Linked DNA regions of Arthrobacter crystallopoietes. The protein of the gene in region 2 interacts with the protein of the main gene of each other region in a pairwise test. Links are inferred from orthologs where the notes say so. Each region holds a gene or a part of one and is shown on either strand. Other genes may lie near its edges. The genes, in order: leuS and ligA.

The links.
Region 1: the proteins of ligA (region 2) and leuS interact in binary tests that used the Escherichia coli proteins (3 or more experiments, as listed by UniProt). The link is inferred for Arthrobacter crystallopoietes from one-to-one orthologs.

What each region holds. Positions count from the first base shown.
Region 1 is NZ_CP018863.1:4,117,182-4,124,972, forward strand. What follows is about bases 4,675-7,791. They hold leuS (leucine--tRNA ligase), read right to left. Parts: upstream 7,396-7,791; coding sequence 4,954-7,395; downstream 4,675-4,953. Other genes in these bases: AC20117_RS18970 (DegV family protein), read right to left, coding at 4,675-4,941; glpK (glycerol kinase GlpK), read right to left, coding at 7,652-7,791. In the rest of the region: holA (DNA polymerase III subunit delta), read right to left, coding at 1-326; AC20117_RS18960 (ComEC/Rec2 family competence protein), read right to left, coding at 396-2,870; AC20117_RS18965 (ComEA family DNA-binding protein), read right to left, coding at 3,116-3,901; more of AC20117_RS18970, read right to left, coding at 3,988-4,674.
Region 2 is NZ_CP018863.1:3,468,300-3,477,854, reverse strand. Bases 2,887-5,885 are described here. They hold ligA (NAD-dependent DNA ligase LigA), read right to left. Parts: upstream 5,518-5,885; coding sequence 3,256-5,517; downstream 2,887-3,255. Other genes in these bases: AC20117_RS16075 (hypothetical protein), read right to left, coding at 5,574-5,885; AC20117_RS16085 (DUF2087 domain-containing protein), read right to left, coding at 2,887-3,186. In the rest of the region: Asp-tRNA(Asn)/Glu-tRNA(Gln) amidotransferase subunit GatA, read right to left, coding at 1-984; Asp-tRNA(Asn)/Glu-tRNA(Gln) amidotransferase subunit GatC, read right to left, coding at 989-1,285; AC20117_RS16095 (GNAT family N-acetyltransferase), read right to left, coding at 1,345-1,839; AC20117_RS16090 (hypothetical protein), read right to left, coding at 1,925-2,626; more of AC20117_RS16085, read right to left, coding at 2,698-2,886; more of AC20117_RS16075, read right to left, coding at 5,886-6,275; AC20117_RS16070 (serine/threonine-protein kinase), read right to left, coding at 6,374-7,987; AC20117_RS16065 (FHA domain-containing protein), read right to left, coding at 7,984-9,546; AC20117_RS16060 (PP2C family protein-serine/threonine phosphatase), read right to left, coding at 9,546-9,555. UniProt on the Escherichia coli protein: DNA ligase that catalyzes the formation of phosphodiester linkages between 5'-phosphoryl and 3'-hydroxyl groups in double-stranded DNA using NAD as a coenzyme and as the energy source for the reaction.

The DNA.
Region 1 (7,791 bases), 650 kb from region 2 along the record:
TGCAGATATACCAAGGCGTCGGCCAGAAATTCGTCGTTCATCTGCGCAACTCCGTCCACTTCAACGAGCTTTGACTCGCCGAAGAGGCTGGGGCTGGCAATCATAGTCAATTGGCCGGACGCATAGGATGCGGCTTCCAGCGTGGTGAGTTCGACGTCCGGGTGTATTCCCCGGGTCAGCGAACGAATACGGTCTCTGGCCCGGTGTGCCAGATATTCTTCCGGCCCACTGATGAGTACGACCGGAGCCGGTTCAACTTCGCGCCAGGAAACAGTTCGGCCGGCAGTCTTGCTGCCTGCGGCCGGACGGGCCGGGGGTGGATTCACAGGTCAGGTCCTCCTAGTATCAGAGTCAACATTGTCACGGGCAGCCGATTTTCCCAAGCCGGAATCCGCTCATTCCGCCGGGCGCACGGCCAGGCTGCCGTCGGCGAGATCGACGACGATGGTACCGATTTGATCCGTCCGGAAAACGGGTATCCGGAGCCGCTCCAGCGCCGAGAGAATCTCGGGCGCAGGATGGCCATAGTCATTGTCACTGCCGACGGAAATGACCGCCGCTCTCGGCTGCACCTGGTCCAGGATCGCTGTCCCACCGTTTCGGGCGCCATGATGGCTGATCTTGAGGATGTCCACGCTGCCCGGCTCAAGAGCCAAGCCCCGGAGCAGATCTGCCGCAGCCTCCTCTTCCAGATCGCCGGTCAGCAGTATCCGCAGAACCCCGCCGTCGGCGCCAGGGACTGTGACCAGCATGACAATACTCGAATCATTCTCCGAAGCACCGCTCCGTGCAGCCGTCGGCCAGAGAATTTGCCACGAAGCGCTGCCCGTCCTGCCGGACTGCCCAGCCTCGCCAAGCTCAGAATCCAATCCGTGTTCGGCCAGTGTGTCCTCGACCAGGTCGGGCAACTCCTTCTTCGAACTTCCTACGATTACCCGGGCCACCTTACGTCCGTCCAGCACGCCGTCCAGGCCACCGTAATGGTCCAGGTGCATATGCGTGAGAACCAAAAGCCCGACGCTCTCCACTCCGAGCGAATCCAGACATGAATCCATGGCGCCTGGTTCAGGACCGGCATCAATGATCATGGCCTGTCCTGTACCTGTGCGGATCACCAGCCCGTCTCCTTGGCCGACGTTGCAGACCACAGCATCCCAGCGGTCCGGCAGCGGGGCCGCGCCCGTGCTGGAGACCAGCCAGCCCAACAACCCACCGACGACGGCGGCCGAGCAAAACGCAGCCCCCACCCGCTGTTTCCCGGTCCATCGCGCTACCGCAAGCCGCCTGGTTACCCTCCCCGGGCTGGCCTCCTGGTCCGTGTCTACACGGGTCCCGTGGTTTGCGGACGCAGGCAGTTCAGGGGTGTACCGCCGGTCGGAGCCACGGCCGTGGCCGGTCGCCTGCTCGACCCTGAACCACAGAGAGGAAATACCGTCCCGACCCTGCGCAGCCAGCCACAAAAGGGCGAGAAGACCGACGGCGGAAGCGGCGGCCAGGACCGCTCCGGCCGGTCCGCCAAGCCACGGAAGAGTGGCCAGTGGCAGTCCGGAGAAGGTCCGGGCGATCTGCGCGACCCAGAGGGTGAGAAAGCCGGTCGCGTGGACGAGCCAGCCGCCGGGTAGTGGCGCCCATGGGAGCAGCGCGAGGGAAACCATGCCGCCGATGGTGACGAAGGGAACCACCGGGGCCGCGAGGATGTTGGCCGGTATTGAGAACATGGCCAATTCCGGTTGGAGCTGGACAAGGACGGGTGTGCAGAACAGCTGGGCAGCCAGCGGAATCGCCATCGCATCGGCGAGCAGCTTCGGCATGAAGTATTGCAGCCATCGCGAGCATGTGCTGCCGAGCAGCACCAGCCCCAAGGTAGCCAGCACCGAGAGAATGAAACTGTATTCGCCGGCCAGCCATGGATTCGCCAGCAGGAGGACGATGACGGCCAGAGCGAGAAAGGACAGCGAGGCCCGACGCCGGCCAGACACCAGTGCAGCCACGCCTATCGCTCCCATGACGGCGGCTCGCAGGACGCTCGGCTCTGGTCGCACCAGCAGCACAAATCCGGCCAGCGCAACGATGCCCAGTGCTGAACTGAGCCAGCGGGGTGCTCTGCAGGCTGTCGCCAGCAGGTAGACGAATCCAAGCAGGTAACTGCAGTTTGCTCCACTGACCGCCATGAGATGCGTCAGGCCGGTACGGCGCATGGCCTCCTCCAAATCGTCGGTCTGCTGTTCTCTGTCGCCGAACACCATTCCTGGCAGCAGTCCGCGCGCATCCGGCGGCAGACTCCGGGTGTGTTCGACGAATAAGCTCCGGAGCGTGTTGACCGCCTCAGCAGCCGCCGGCGTCGATGTCACAGCGGGGGCCGTTGAGGCACTCAGCATGGCAGTTTCCGACGACCCTGGTTCCATCGGTGCCAGGGTTCCAGCGGCGTGCAAACGATCCCCGTAGCGGACTGTCTGCCATGTCTGGTTACCGATGACAAGCACCGGAGTTGCAGCCTCGAATTTCCGTCCCCCATGGGATGCCTCGGTGATTTCGGCGGTGACGAGATACCGTGGACCGGAGCCGAACATCGACGGCTTCGTCGAGCGCGAGGCGTCCGAGAGGGCCGTTAGTTCGGCTGTGACGTACGCTCCGGCCTCGATGGCGGGCCCAATCGGCCCGCTGACCCGTTCCGTTTGTTTGACGCCGATGACCAGTGCCAGCAACCCGGCAATGCATACCAGCAGGAACAGTGTGCCACTGACCGCCGGCAGAGACTTCCGCCGACGTCGGCGTAGCCCGGCCAGCAGGAGAACTGTCACCGTGCCCAAGCCCACGCCTGCGCAGGTCAAGGCCACGGCGGCCGGTAGCCGCAGCAAAATAAGCGACACCAGCCAGCAGGTTGCCGCCGCAGCGGCTAATCTTAGATCGAGCCGGACCGCGCTGGGGCCGTTTTCTCCAACTCCCGGTCGCAGTCCTTTAGCCGCGGCGGCACCACTTGCAGCCTCTCCCCGGAACAACCACGCTTTCAAGCTTCGTTTTCGTGTGGGGCCTGCGTCGCTGGTGGCCTCCTTGACCGTTTCGCCAGCCATTTCGCGTGCGGCCCGCGCATAGTGCTGCCAGGGCGGTGCCGGGCTCATACGGTGACCAAGTCCACGAGGCTTGCGAGCATGACTTCGCCGATGCCCGGCACTGCATCCAGGTCTTCGGGCCGGCCGAAGCTTCCATGCTGCTCGCGGAAGTCGATGATCCGTTGAGCCAGAACGGGCCCGACCCGGGGCAGCGTCTCAAGTTCTTCCAGCGAGGCGGTGTTGAGATTGATCTTGGCTGCGGGCTGGTCTTCTGCTCCAACGGCACCGCCCTCGGGACCCCCTGCGGTCCCGTTGCTGCCGGAGGCGGACTGGTGCTCGGGGGAGGAAACGAAGACCTGTTGACCATCCGTGAGCGGCGCAGCCAGGTTCAGGGATGCCAGTTCGGCGTCCTCGCTGGCACCTCCCGCGGCTTCCAGTGCTTCAAATACCCGCGCCGACGCCGGTAGGCGGACAATCCCCGGACGCCCGACGGCGCCAGCGACATGGACAATGATCTGCGCTGCGTTCCCTGGATCGGCCGCCGCCCCTGCAGAATCAGCTTCCTCGTTTGCCGCGGCCGAGGGCAATGGCTCGGCGGCCTGCTCCGCGCCCTGCCCTTCTCCACTCGGTCCGGCCACCGGTGCGGAACTCGTGACGGGTAGAGAGAGCAGTACATCGCTCTCTTCTCTGTGCGTATCTGCCGTCAGGAGCAGCACCAAAGCGTAGCCGAAGGCCAGGCCTGCAGCAATCAGCGCTGCGCCAAGTGCCACCCGCAGACGCGGGCGCCGGGCAGATATTTTGAGGCCGTGGCTGGCTTCTGTGGCGGCTGTTCCCCAGCGGTGGCGGCCCATGGGACTACGCTATGGAGGAAATCACCGGCCGGGCAGGACGCTCCTGCACCTTGTGGACAGGAGCGTCCCGGCCCACACTGTGGAGATCAGGACACCGGCTCGGGCATGGCGGGTCCTATGACGACGGCAAGGACACCCAGTCCGGCATGCGCGGCCAGCACCGACGGTACTGCGGTGACCAGGATTTCATCACCGACATGGGGACTGAGCTCTTCGGCCAGCGACCTGGCCTCTGCCTCATTGCCAAAATAATGGACAGCCAGTTGTGGTGAATACTCGAGTTCCTCGATTCGCCGGACCACCAGCTGCTGCATCCGGACCAGCGCCTTGGAAGCGGTCCGGATTTTTTCCACCTCCGCGATGGCACCGTCGCGGATGGTGAGAATGGGTTTGATGGCCAGCAGCGACCCGAAGAACCCGGCGGCCGGATTGATCCGCCCGCCCCGGCGCAGCTGGTCCAGACTGGGAACATAGAAGAGGACGTCGGCCGCTGCCGCCGCTTCCCGGGCCCGTTCCGCCACCGCGGATACCTCCGCACCGTCCTGCGCCGCCAGCACCGCGGCGACAACGGCAAAGCCCTCCGCCATCGCCACCGACCGGGTGTCGACGATCTCCACCGGGATATCGACCTCTGCCGCAGCCAGCGCCGCGGCTTCCACGGTACCGGACAGGGATCCCGAGAGGTGGATGGAGACAATAGCGTCGAAGCCCTGCCGCTGCAGTTCCTCGTAGGTCCGGGTGAAGAGGCCTGGCGACGGCCTGGAGGTCTTGACTTCCTTGCCTTCAGCCAGCCCGATGGTCAGCACGGCGGGGACATCGTCCACGCCCTCGCCATAGATCTGGCCGGAAATCATCACCGGCATCGGGACGATCCGCAGCCAGTCCGCGGTTTCCGGTTCGGCTGCCCACTCCACCGGCAGCGAGGCTGCCGAATCCGTCACGACGGCGACGCGGGGCCCTCCGGACGCCTCGTCCGGCTTGCGGCCAGCCTGGTGCAGCAGTTGCCGTGACCGCTGCACCAGCTCCTCAAGCCATGACATTGTCAGCCGTCCTTAGGCCGGGACGATATTGACCAGTTTGGGTGCCCGGACGATGACCGTGCGGACGCTGCGTCCGTCGAGCGTTTTGACCACCTGTTCCGATGCCAAGGCCTTGGCCTTGAGCTCCTCTTCGCTGATGTCAGGGGCAACTTCCAGCCGGTCCCGGACTTTGCCCTGGACCTGGACGACGGCGGTAACCGTGGCCTGGACCAGCAGCTGCTCGTCGACCGCCGGCCAGCTGGCTGCTGCAACCGAGGGCTCGTGCCCGAGCGCTGCCCAGAGGTCCTCTGCCGTGTACGGAGCGAAGAGGCTCAGCACAATGGCAACCGCTTCCGTAGCTTCCCGGACGGCGGGATCGGCGCCGCCGACACCGCTGTCGATCGCCTTGCGGGTGGCATTGACCAGCTCCATGAGGCGGGCGATGACCACATTGAACTTATGGTTGTCCAGCAGTTCGGCGGCGTCGGCGATGGTCCGGTGGGTCACCGAGCGCAGCGCGCGGTCGCCGTCGGCCGGATCGGCGCCGACGGGGGAAGTCACGTCCTGGCCCAACCGCCAAGCACGGGCCAGGAATTTAGCCGAACCCGACGGGGAAACGTCGGCCCAGTCGACGTCGTCCTCCGGCGGTGAGGCGAAAATCATGGTCAGGCGGATGGCGTCGACACCGAACTTATCGAGCTGTTCGCCGAGGTCCACACCGTTGCCCAGAGACTTGCTCATGGCCTTGCCGCCGTTGAGGACCTGGCCCTGGTTCAGCAGGGAGCTGAACGGCTCGTCAAAGTCCACCAGCCCGAGATCCTTGAGCACCTTGGTGAAGAACCGGCTGTACAGCAGGTGCAGGATGGCGTGCTCGACGCCGCCCACGTACTGTCCGACCGGCAGCCACTTGTTGACCGCTTCGACGTCGAAGGGCCCTTCGGTGTAGTCCGGCGACGCGAAGCGAAGGTAGTACCAGGAGGAATCCACGAAGGTATCCATGGTGTCCGTATCCCGGGTGGCGGCGCGTCCGCAGTTCGGGCAGTCAACATTGACCCAGTCCGCGGCGGCGGCCAGGGGCGATGTGCCCTTGGGTGAGAGTGCTTCGCCGCGCAGGTCTTCGGGCAGCCGCACCGGAAGCTGGTTGTCCGGAACCGGAACTTCGCCGCATTCGGCGCAGTGGATGATGGGGATGGGCGCGCCCCAGAAGCGCTGGCGGCTGAGCAGCCAATCGCGGAGCCGGTAGTTGACCGTCTTCTCGCCGGTGCCCGCCGCCTCGACAATGTCGATGGCCTTGGCAATGCCCTCTTCCTTGGACAGGCCGTTAAGCTCGCCCGAGTTGATCAGGCTGCCTTCGCCCGTGGTGGCGGTCCCGCTGACCGCGGGATCTTCCTCACCGGTGTCCAGAACCGCCCGCACGGGCAGGTCGAAGGTCTTGGCGAAGTCCAGGTCGCGCTGGTCATGTGCGGGAACAGCCATGATCGCACCGGTGCCGTAGTCCGCCAGCACGTAGTCGGCCGCCCAGACCGGCAGTTTCTCGCCGTTCAAGGGGTTGATGGCATAACGGCCGAGGAAGACGCCGGTCTTCTCCCGGTCGGTGGACTGGCGTTCGATATCGGAGAGAGCCTTGACCTTTTCGCGGTAGTCCATCAGCGCATCGTGCTGTTCGGGCGTGACAAGGTCCAGGGCCAGATGGGCATCCGCGGCAACGACGAAGAACGTCGCGCCGTGCAACGTGTCCGGGCGGGTCGTGAAGACGGTGACGTCCTTGGCATCCCGGCCGTCCGCGGGCTCGATCTTGAAGTTGACGTGGGCACCTTCGGACCGGCCGATCCAGTTGCGCTGCATGGCCAGCACACGCTCAGGCCAATGGCCCTTCAGCTCGTCCATGTCATCCAGCAGCCGGTCGGCGTACTCCGTGATCTTGAAGTACCACTGGTTCAGGCTCTTCTTGGTGACCGGCGTACCGCATCGTTCACAGGCACCGTTGACAACCTGTTCGTTGGCCAGCACCGTCAGGTCCTTCGGGCACCAGTTGACCGGCGAGTTCTTCCGGTAGGCCAATCCGCGCTCGTAGAACCGCAGGAACAGCCACTGCGTCCAGCGGTAGTAGTCCGCGTCGGAAGTGTGCAGCCGCCGGGACCAGTCGGCGCTGATGGCGTAGCGCTTGAAGGAGGCCGCCTGTGTCTCGATGTTGGCGTACGTCCATTCGGAGGGGTGCGCGTTGCGCTTGATAGCCGCATTTTCCGCCGGCAGGCCGAAGGAATCCCAGCCGATCGGGTGCAGGACGTCGTAGCCCTTCAGCCGCAGGTAGCGCGCGACGACGTCGCCCATGGCGAACGCCTCGGCGTGGCCCATGTGAAGGTCACCCGAGGGATAGGGGAACATATCCAGCACGTAACGGCGTTCCTTCGAGCCGTCGTCAACGGCCTTGAAGACGCCGAGCTCTTCCCAGACGGCAGGCCATTTGGCCTCCATGGCGGAAAAACTGTACTCGTTCGGTTCGGTACCAGACTGCGTACTCACGTTGACTTGTCCTCGTCCTCTTGGTTGCTACGGCGCACTCCCGGTGGTTGCCGCTTAGACACACAAAAGCCCCTCGACACGGGAGGGGCGGCCGCACGTTACGGAAGTGTTCCGTAGGTGCGGCTAGCTAAGCAGAAGTGCGGACATGGAATTACTTTACCGCAGATCAGCCGGAGGCTTCCCTTGGCACCGCCCGGCCGGATCAGGTTCAGCGCACGTCCTCATCCACCCAGTCAAAAGTGCGGGTTACCGCCTTCTTCCATAACCGCAGCTGCCGGTCCCGCTCGGAGGAGTCCAGCTGCGGTTTCCAGCGGCGGTCCTCGGCCCAGTTCGACCGCAGTTCGGCAA
Region 2 (9,555 bases):
GCCGTCGTACTTTGCCAGGTTGGAGGAAGCCTCCGAGGGCATGATCAGGTAGTACGCGCCCAGGGCGTACTTGAAGTTCGGGCAGGAGACCTCGACGATCTCGGCGCCGGCGTCGCGCAGCAGCTCCAGCGACTCGTGGAAGCGTGCCAGCACGCCCTCGTCGTAGCCTTCGCCCTGCAGTTCTTTGATGACGCCGATCTTCATGCCGGCAACGTTTCCGGTCTTCGCGGCCTCGACCAGCGAGCCCACCGGATCGGTCAGCGAGGTGGAGTCATGCGGGTCGTGGCCGCCGATGACCTCGTGCAGCAGCGCCGAGTCCAGCACCGTACGCGAAACCGGGCCGATCTGGTCCAGCGAGGAGGCCATGGCGATGGCGCCGTAGCGGGAAACCCCGCCGTACGTCGGCTTCACGCCTACGGAACCGGTGACCGCGGCGGGCTGCCGGATGGAGCCGCCGGTGTCTGTGCCCAGCGCCAGCGGCGCCTCGAACGCAGCGACGGCGGCCGCGGAGCCACCGCCGGACCCGCCGGGAATGCGGCTCAGGTCCCACGGGTTGCGGGTGGGGCCGTACGCGGAGTGCTCGGTGGAGGAACCCATCGCGAACTCGTCCAGGTTGGTCTTGCCCAGCATCGGCATCCGGGCGGCGCGGATCTTCTTAATCACCGTGGCGTCGTACGGGCTCATCCAGCCCTCGAGCATCTTCGAGCCGGCCGTGGTGGGCTGGCCGACGGTGACGATCAGGTCCTTGATGGCGATGGGCACGCCGGCCAGCGCCGGCAGGTCCTCGCCGGCGGCGCGGGCCTTGTCCACGTCCGCGGCAACGGTCAGCGCTTCCTCGGTGTTGACGTGCAGGAAGGCGTTGATGTTGCCGTCCACCTCGGCGATGCGGTCCAGGTGCGCCTGGGTGACCTCCACGGAGGTGACTTCCTTGGCGGCCAGCATTTCCGCCAGCCGGGCAGCGCTGTGTCGGGTCAGTTCACTCATGTCTTTACTCCTCGTCCAGAATGGCGGGGACCTTGAAGCGGCCGTCGGCCGAATCCGGTGCACCGGAGAGCGCTTGCTCCTGGGTCAGGGTCTCGCCGACAACGTCCTCACGGAACACGTTGGCCAGCGGGATGGGGTGCGAAGTGGCAGGCACATCGGGGCCGGCCGCTTCCTGGACGGATTTGATCGAGTCAACGATGACGTCGAGTTCGCCGGCCATCTTGTCCAGCTCTCCTGCGGTCATCTCAATGTGGGCCAGCCGCGCCAGATGCGCCACGGCCTCACGATTGATCTCAGACATGAGTCTCCTACGCGAATGGATTGGGTTTTCTAGAAACAGTCTACTTCTTGGCCCGGTGCTCAGGATTCCAGTGTCTTGACGAACACGAACAGCCCGGTGTCCTCGTGCTTCCAGTCCCGCTCGCGGATCCGCTCGAAGCCCAGCGATTCATACAGCCGGTGCGCGTTGGTCATATTTTCGATACTGGTGAGGCTGACCGCGTGGATGCCCTCCACGGTGCGGGCGTACTCGACGATGGCCTCCACCATGGCCCGGCCGATCCCGGCGCGCTGGATCGCCGGATCCACCGCCAGCATGCGGAACTCCAGCTCCCCGGCCCGCGCAATATCGGAGTACTCCTGCCCCTCGAAGGTCAGCGCCACGGACCCAGCGACCTTGCCGTCCAGCTCGGCGACCCAGACGACGGCGTGCCGGGCGCGGTGGGCAACATCACCGAGCATGTCCAGGTAGCCGTCGCCCTCGGCAATGTGCCCGCCGTGGACGTAGGCCTCCCGCGTGATCCGGGCAACGTCGTCGTAATCGGCTGCGGTGGCCGGGCGGATGGTAATGCTCATCAGGTAATGCAGTCCTCAAGGGTCAATTGGAAGTACGACGGCGGCGGCCGCCTATCAATTCTGCCTCACCGCGCGCTGTGGCCGGCTACCGGAGTGGTTCAGGCCACTGTGCCCGCGGGGCCAGCTGCGGGGCAATGCGTTGCTCCAGCGCGGCGATGGCTTCCTCGGGCAGGGCGAGCAGGCCGTCCAACTCCTTGCGGGCCCGCAGGTAGGCTAGCTGGCGTTCGGCTCCCGTGGCCGCCTCGTCGACGGCGAGCGTCAGCAGCCTTCGGGCGGTCATGAGCCGCTGGCGTTCGGGTCCACTGAAGTGCTGGTCCTTGATCCGCCGGGCCTCGCGTTCAGCGATCTCGAAAGCCAGCTCGAAGGCGCGGACGGCGTCGCGGTATTCCAGCAGCCGCGCGTCGGTGGTGATTTCGGCGGCGCTGCCGGGCCGCAGCGCGTCGGCCACCCGCTTGGCGCGCAGGAAGTCCACCGTCAGGGGCTCGCGCACGTCGGACATCATCGGGTGGTCGATCAGCTTGGCGACGTCCAGCTCGTATTCCAGCCAGCGGGCGTTGACCCGGTCATGGTCCGCCATCAGGGCTTCGATGTCGCTGAGGCGCTGCGCCTCCCAGGCTTTGGCCTGCCGGCGTTGTTCGGCCTCCGCCCGCGCTTCGACGCGCCGGCGTTCGTTTTTCCGGCGGTGGCGTTTCTTCACGTGCGACATTTTCTTGCCCGCACCGGAGAAGACCGCGACTCCGATCCAGATGGCCCACCACCAGGGAAAGTCGGCAAAAAACTCATTCATGCCCGCTCACCCTTCCATCGTGCCATCCGGCTTCCGCCCGCTCAATGGCTGGACGGTGTCAGCGGGCGCTGTCAGCGGGCGCGGTGGTAGGCGCTGCCGTCACGCTCCCGGTCCAGATAGCCGTAGTCCACCAGGGCGCGCCGGAGCAGGGGCACGTCATCGGTGAAAGCTGCGAGCTTCGCATTCAGCTGCTTCTCCGTCAGCGTCGCATCAGGGCCGATGATCTGCGGGATCAGGAACTCGAACAGCTTCAGGCGGTCCGTCGCCCGCTTGGGCAGCCCCTCGATCCGGCCCGCCAGGAGGAAGCGCTCCGCGCCTTCGGGCTCGGGACGGCGGGCACCGGCCAGCGCCGCCTTGAAGGCGTGCTCGTTCACCACAAGCCGTCCGCCGTCGTCGTTCAGCAAGGAACTGTCCAGCAGCTTTTGCCGTTCCTTGGCCGAGAGGGCAGGCTGCTGGCCCAGGACGAAGGCGGCATAGAGCTCGCGCAACCTGGAACTTGCCAGCGCGGCCATGATGGCCTGCCAGCTGACCGGCGTATCCGGCTGACCGTCACGATCCATGTCGCCCTTCCTTTCGGCTCAGCCTGCGCATTGCTTCAGTTTGCACGTCGCTTCAGTCTCCGCGTTGCTTCAGCTTTCGCCGGCACCTTCCGGACCGGACTCGGCCGCGTCGGCATCCCCTGCGCCGGTTCCTGCCGGGCTGGTTTCTGCCGGACCGGCCACGACTGTATCCGGACCGTTTTCCAGCAGCTTGACGAAGCCTCCCTCGTCGAGCACGTGCAGGCCCAGCTGCTCGGCCTTGTCCAGTTTGGACCCGGCGCTTTCCCCCGCGACCACGTAGTCCGTCTTCTTCGACACGGAGCCGGAGGCCTTGCCGCCGCGGCTGATGATAGCTTCCTTGGCCTCGTCCCGGCTGAAGTTTTCCAGCGAGCCGGTCACCACGATGGTCAGCCCCTCCAGCGTGCGGGGTTTGCTCTCGTCCACCTCGTCGGCCATCCGCACGCCGGCCTTTGCCCAGGTGTCTACGATCTCGCGGTGCCAGTCCACCTCGAACCACTCGATGAGGGCGCGGGCGATGATCGGTCCGACGCCGTCGACGTCCGCGAGCTGCTCTTCCGATGCCGCCCGGATGGCGTCCATGGACCCGAATGCCGTCGCCAGCGCGCGGGAGGCGGTGGGTCCCACGTGCCGGATGGACAAGGCCACGAGGACCCGCCACAGCGGCTGGCCTTTGGCCTTCTCCAACTCGGTGAAAAGCTTGCGCGTATTGGCGCTCGGCTCTGAGGGCTTCTTGGGCGTCCCCTTCGTGTAGAAGTAGGGCACTAGTTCGATCTCGCCGGTGGCCACGCCCTTGGACTTCTTCTCGCGGGCGATCTTCACGTCCGCCAGCATCTCCGGGGTGAGGTCGAAGACGTTGGCCTCGGTGGTCAGCGGCGGCTGCTCCGGTTCGGCCGGCTGGGTGAGGGCGATCGCCGCTTCCCAGCCGAGCGCCTCGATATCGAACGCGCCGCGCCCGGCCAGATGGAACACGCGTTCACGCAACTGGGAGGGACATGACCGCGCGTTGGGGCAGCGGATGTCCACGTCGCCTTCCTTGGCCGGCGCCAGCGGCGTGCCGCAGGACGGGCATTCGGTGGGCATCACGAATTCGCGTTCGGAGCCGTCCCGCAGCGCCACCACCGGTCCCACGATTTCCGGAATCACGTCCCCGGCCTTGCGCAGCACCACGGTGTCGCCGATCAGCACGCCCTTCGCCTTCACCACGTCCTGGTTGTGCAGGGTTGCCATCTCGACGGTGGAACCTGCCACCTTCACCGGTTCCATCACCCCGTACGGCGTGACCCGGCCGGTGCGGCCCACGTTGACCTGGATGTCCAGCAGCTTGGTGTGCACTTCCTCCGGCGGATACTTGTAGGCCACGGCCCAGCGCGGCACCCGCGACGTGTGGCCCAGGCCCCGCTGCAGCCCGAAATTGTCGACCTTGACGACAATGCCGTCGATCTCGTGCAGCAGGTCATGCCGGTGGTCGCCGAAATGCTGGATGAATTCCAGCACCTCCTGGTAGCTGTCCAGCACCTTGAAGTAGGGGCTGGTGGGCAGGCCCCATTCCTGCAGCAGCGTGTAGGTCTCCGACTGGCTGCCCGCGGACAGGCCCTCGCGCGCGCCGATGCCGTGGACAAACATGCTCAGCGGCCGCTGCGCGGTCAGGGCCGGGTCCTTCTGCCGCAAGGATCCCGCGGCGGCGTTGCGCGGGTTGGCGAAGGGCGCCTTGCCGGCCTCCACCATCTTCTCGTTCAGCTCCAGGAACGCCTTGGAGGGGATAAAGACCTCGCCCCGGATCTCCACTTCGGCCGGCAGGTTCTTGCCCTTGAGGCGGCGCGGGATGTCCTTGAGGGTCAGCGCGTTGTGGGTGATGTCCTCCCCGGTGTGGCCGTCGCCGCGGGTGGCGGCCCGGACCAGTTCGCCCTCGCGGTAGAGCAGGTTCACGGCAAGGCCGTCGATCTTGACCTCGGTCAACCACTTCAGGTCCTGCGCGCGGCCCAGCTTTTCGACCGACGACGACGCCCGGTCAATCCACACCTGAAGCTCATCGAGGGAGAACACGTCCTCCAGCGAGTACATCCGCTGCAGGTGCTGCACCGGAGTGAAGGCTGCGGACACTTCGCCGCCGACTTCCTGGGTGGGCGAATCGTTGGCCACCATCTCCGGGTGCAGCGCTTCGATTTCCTCCAGCCGCCGGTAGAGCCGGTCGAACTCGGCGTCGGAGACCAGCGGGGCGTCCTCGTTGTAGTACGCGTAGCGGTAGCGCCGGACGTCCTCCGTCAGCTGCTCGTACTCGTCCCGGAGGGCGTCACTGGGGATTTCATTGGCCTGCACTTCCACTTTGCTCACGGAACTATCTTGCCCTAAAGCATGGCCCATGGCCGGGATCCACCGCGACAAGCGGGTCAGTCTTCGGGATCCCGCTGGGTCTCCAGCAGCGGCAGGTCCGCAGCGGTCACCAGATGCGAGGTGACCGCGTGTTCCACCAGCCGCGCGCGCCGGTTCGTGGCCGCCTTTCCGCCGCCGCCCCGGAGCCCGGCCACGCCCACCCGGTCCAGCTTGTCGCAAACGTTGTCCAGCTTGCGGTTGAACTTGGTCATCGGCCACCCCAGCCGGGCAGCGGCCTGCGAGGAGGAGGGGATGGAGCTCAGGCCGGTACCGTCCCGCTTGAGCATGGGCTCGGCCAGGGCCAGAATGAGTGCCTTCTGCGAATCCGTGAAGATCACCGGGCCGATGGTCGTCTCCCCCACCGCGTCGTGGTCCCGGGCTTCCTGCCGGAAGGACGGTGTCTTGACGTGCACCGAGAGCTCATAGGTAGTCGGTCCGGCCGTAAAGACCACGTTGGTCTGGCTGAAGACCATGGGAATCCGCGCCCCCGGCGCCAGCCAGGCCTGCATGCCCCCGCTGGTGTCCGCGATCGTCGCCGAGATCATCGAGCCGACATTGGCCAGCCACCAGATGTTCTCGTACCGGCAGATCTCCAGGAACTTCCGGTGGAGATACGGATTGTCGTCGATTTCCAGGTCGCCTTCGCGGCCGATCCTGAATACGTCGTCGTCCCCGGCGTCGTACCATTCACCGCAGAACTCGATGCTGACTTCGGCCACTGCTGGTCCCCCTATGGTCGCTCGTTTTGATCGTGCAGATCGTGCAACGTTTAACAGCCGCTGAGCCGGCCGTGGGCACGATGTTGTTTGCTTCTAGGTTAGTCGGCGCAGCCGCGGACCGGATCCGATGACTTTCCGTTGGCCCGCAACACCACCACCTCGATGCAGGTCCGGTCGTTCTCGGCCACCGGGATGCTCACGCCGGGATCCGGCGTCCGCTGCGGCTCGCCCTTGCCCAGCGCGGTCACCGGGGTCCAGATGAACAGGTCGCCGTCGCGCTTGTCCGGATTGGTCCAGGTGAAGACGGCATCGTCCCCGTCCACCTTGCCCGCCAGTTCTTCCGGCGGCACCACGTTTCCGGACAGGCCCTCGATGGCGTTCGCCGGCGGCTGGCTGACCGGCGGCTGCGATTCGGCCGCTTCCGGTTCCGGCGCAGTGACCACCAGCACGGCTGCCACGGCCAGGACAACCACAGCGGCGGCGCCGCCGATAATCCCGACCAGATTCTTGCGGCGCCGAGGTACGACGGCGGTGTCCCCGCCTTCGTAGTGAGTGTCACCAAAGCCGGCGGTGGGCTGGGTGGCGGATTCGCCGTCGTACGCAGTGTTTTCCGCGCCAGCCGGCGGCGACGGAACCCAGCCGGTAGTCGGCTCCGTCCCGCTGTGCGCTGCTCGCAGGACCGTCCGGTCATCGGGCTGCTGCGCGGTGTTGGTGCGCTCGGGGAAGCGCGGGCGGAAAACCGTGGGCGAATTGGTCGTCGCGTTCGGATCGATCGAGACCACCTGGCGCACCCGGGTGGCTTCCCCGCCGTCGTCCTGCGGCGGTTCATCCCCGGGATGGGCCTCCTCCAGCACTTCGAACGGTGTGACCGAAAGGTTCAGCTCCGCCTGGATCCGCTGCAGCGCCAGCGCGAAGGCGTGGGCCGTCGGAAACCTCGAGGACGGCGCCTTCGCCATGGCCGTGGCCAGCGCCTGTTCGAGGGATTCGGGCACGTCGGCGCGGCGCAACGGCGGGACCGGTGACGTGGCGATCCGGTTCATCAGTTCGCGCTGCGAATTGTCCCCGCCGGGCCGGACGAAGGGCGAACGGCCGGCCAGCAGGGTGTAGAGCGTGGCGCCGAGAGCCCAAATGTCGATCTTGATGCCGTCGGCACCCTCGCCCTGGAACGCTTCGGGCGGGGACCACGGGATGGACATGCCGGCGTCGTCGTCGATGCTGTCCGTGGTGCCGGAGATGCCGAAGTCGGTCAGCGCGGGCCGGTTGTAGTCCGTGACCAAGATGTTGGCCGGCTTGATGTCCCGGTGCACAATCCCGGCCCGGTGCGCGGTTTCCACCGCGGAGGCCACCTGGATGCCGAGCGAGAGCACTTCATCTACACCGAGCGGGCCGCTGCGGTAGCGCACGTCCAGACTCGGGCGCGAGCAGTACTCCATGGCCAGGTAGGAGTGGCCGTCCCCGGTGATGTCCGCCTCGTAGATGGTCACGATGAACGGATGGGTGGACAGCTGCGCCATCAGGTTCGCCTCGGACTCGAAGCGGCGGCGCGCACCCTCGGTCTTCAGGTCGGCGACGAGGACCTTGACGGCGACCTTGCGCTTAGGCCGGTCCTGTTCGTAGAGATAGACGTCGGAAAAGCCACCGGAACCGAGCAGGCTGACGTACCGGTAGCCCTCGATCGCGGGCGGTGGTGCGGGGGGACGCTTGGAACTCACGGCAGGTCCTCGAACCGCAGCGAGATGCCGTCGCCCAGGTCCGCGATGTCGCCGTCGAGCAGGATCATAGATTCGCCCTGTCCCAGCCGTCGCGGCGGCTGGCCTTCGCGGATCAGCATGGTGCCGTTGGTCGCTTTCAGATCGCGCAGCATGACGTGCCAGCCTTCCAGCCGCACCTCCAGATGGGAGCGCGAAATGTCGCCGCTGACGCTGCGCACCTGGACCAGGCGAGGCATGCCGTTGCCCTGCACGCGCGAGGCCGACGGCTGGCGTCCGACGATCACCGCGCGGTCAAGCTCGATGACTTCCCCGGTGGAAAGCCGCATGCGGCCCAGGATGGGGCGCTGCACCTGGCTGGCGTCGTCGGCCAGCCCGGCGGCGCAGATGCTGCAGTTGGAACTGGTGGGCGGGTTGGCATGCCCCTGCGGGCAGACGCGGGCCAGCACCATCGGGCCGGTGGCCGGCCGCTGTGCCGGATCCGGCACGGGAGCGGGCGCGGTTTTGGGCGCCTTCGGCAGGTCGCGGCGCAGCAGGGTCTGCCCGTCATGGTCGCCCTCGGGTGCTTCGGTTATTCGGTCCACCGGCTTCACCGGGCGCAGATCGCGGGCAGCTTCAGCCGCGGCTGATTCCGCCGCCCGTGCCCGCGCGGAAGCCGACGGTGTCAGCCACGGCACGGAATCGATCAGGCTTGCCGGCGCGGACTGCGGTGCCGGGGCGGCTTGCTGAGCGGGGGCTGCCGGCTGCGCCGCAGCTGCCGGAGACAGGGCCGGACTCGCAGGCACGTTGTTCTCTGCCGGCGGAACGGCCGCCGATGGCGGCAGGTTGGCCCGCCGGGCCTTGGTATGGATGACCGTGTCTTCGAGGTCTCCCACCTCGTCCAGGGCATCGGGATCGTAGATACCGGTGACCTCGATGCCCTCCGGGACGTTGAGTTCCTCATGCATCGATATGCGTTCGGCAGGTTCAGCCGATCCGGGTTGGTCCGAGGCAGGAGCGTCAACCGGTTCTGACTGGCTCCCTGTCTCCGGCGCTGACGCTGGCTCTGCAACAGGAGCGGTAACGGGCTCCGGCATGAGTTCGGCCTTTGGCTCCGGTTCTTCAACCGCGCCAACTGTTGTGTCCACGCCGACACGGATGCCGCCCAGCTGGACGATGCCTTCGGCCAGCGGAAGCCAGCGGCCCTCGCCGTCGCGCCCGTCATTGATCACCAGGTCAAACAGCTCCTGGGCAGGCAGCAGCCGCTCCGTCCAGGTGGTCACACCCGCGCCGGAAAGTTCGGCCGATGTCCCCACGCCGTCGCTATTAAGGACAACGTCGCCGCGCAGGATCGCGTGCAGCTTGTCCCGGAAGGACACGATGGCGAACTGCGGTATTGAAGCCAGGTCCATGCCATAGCCGCTCACCACGGAACCGAGCACGGATTCTGGTGCCGGTTGCGTACCGAGCACGTCCCACACGGCCATGACCACGTCTTCGCGGGCGCTTTGTTCCAGCAGCACGATGGTGCCACCGCGGACCAGCCCGAGCCAGGGGCCCGGGCAGTAGGTAATTGCTGCCATCAGATCTGC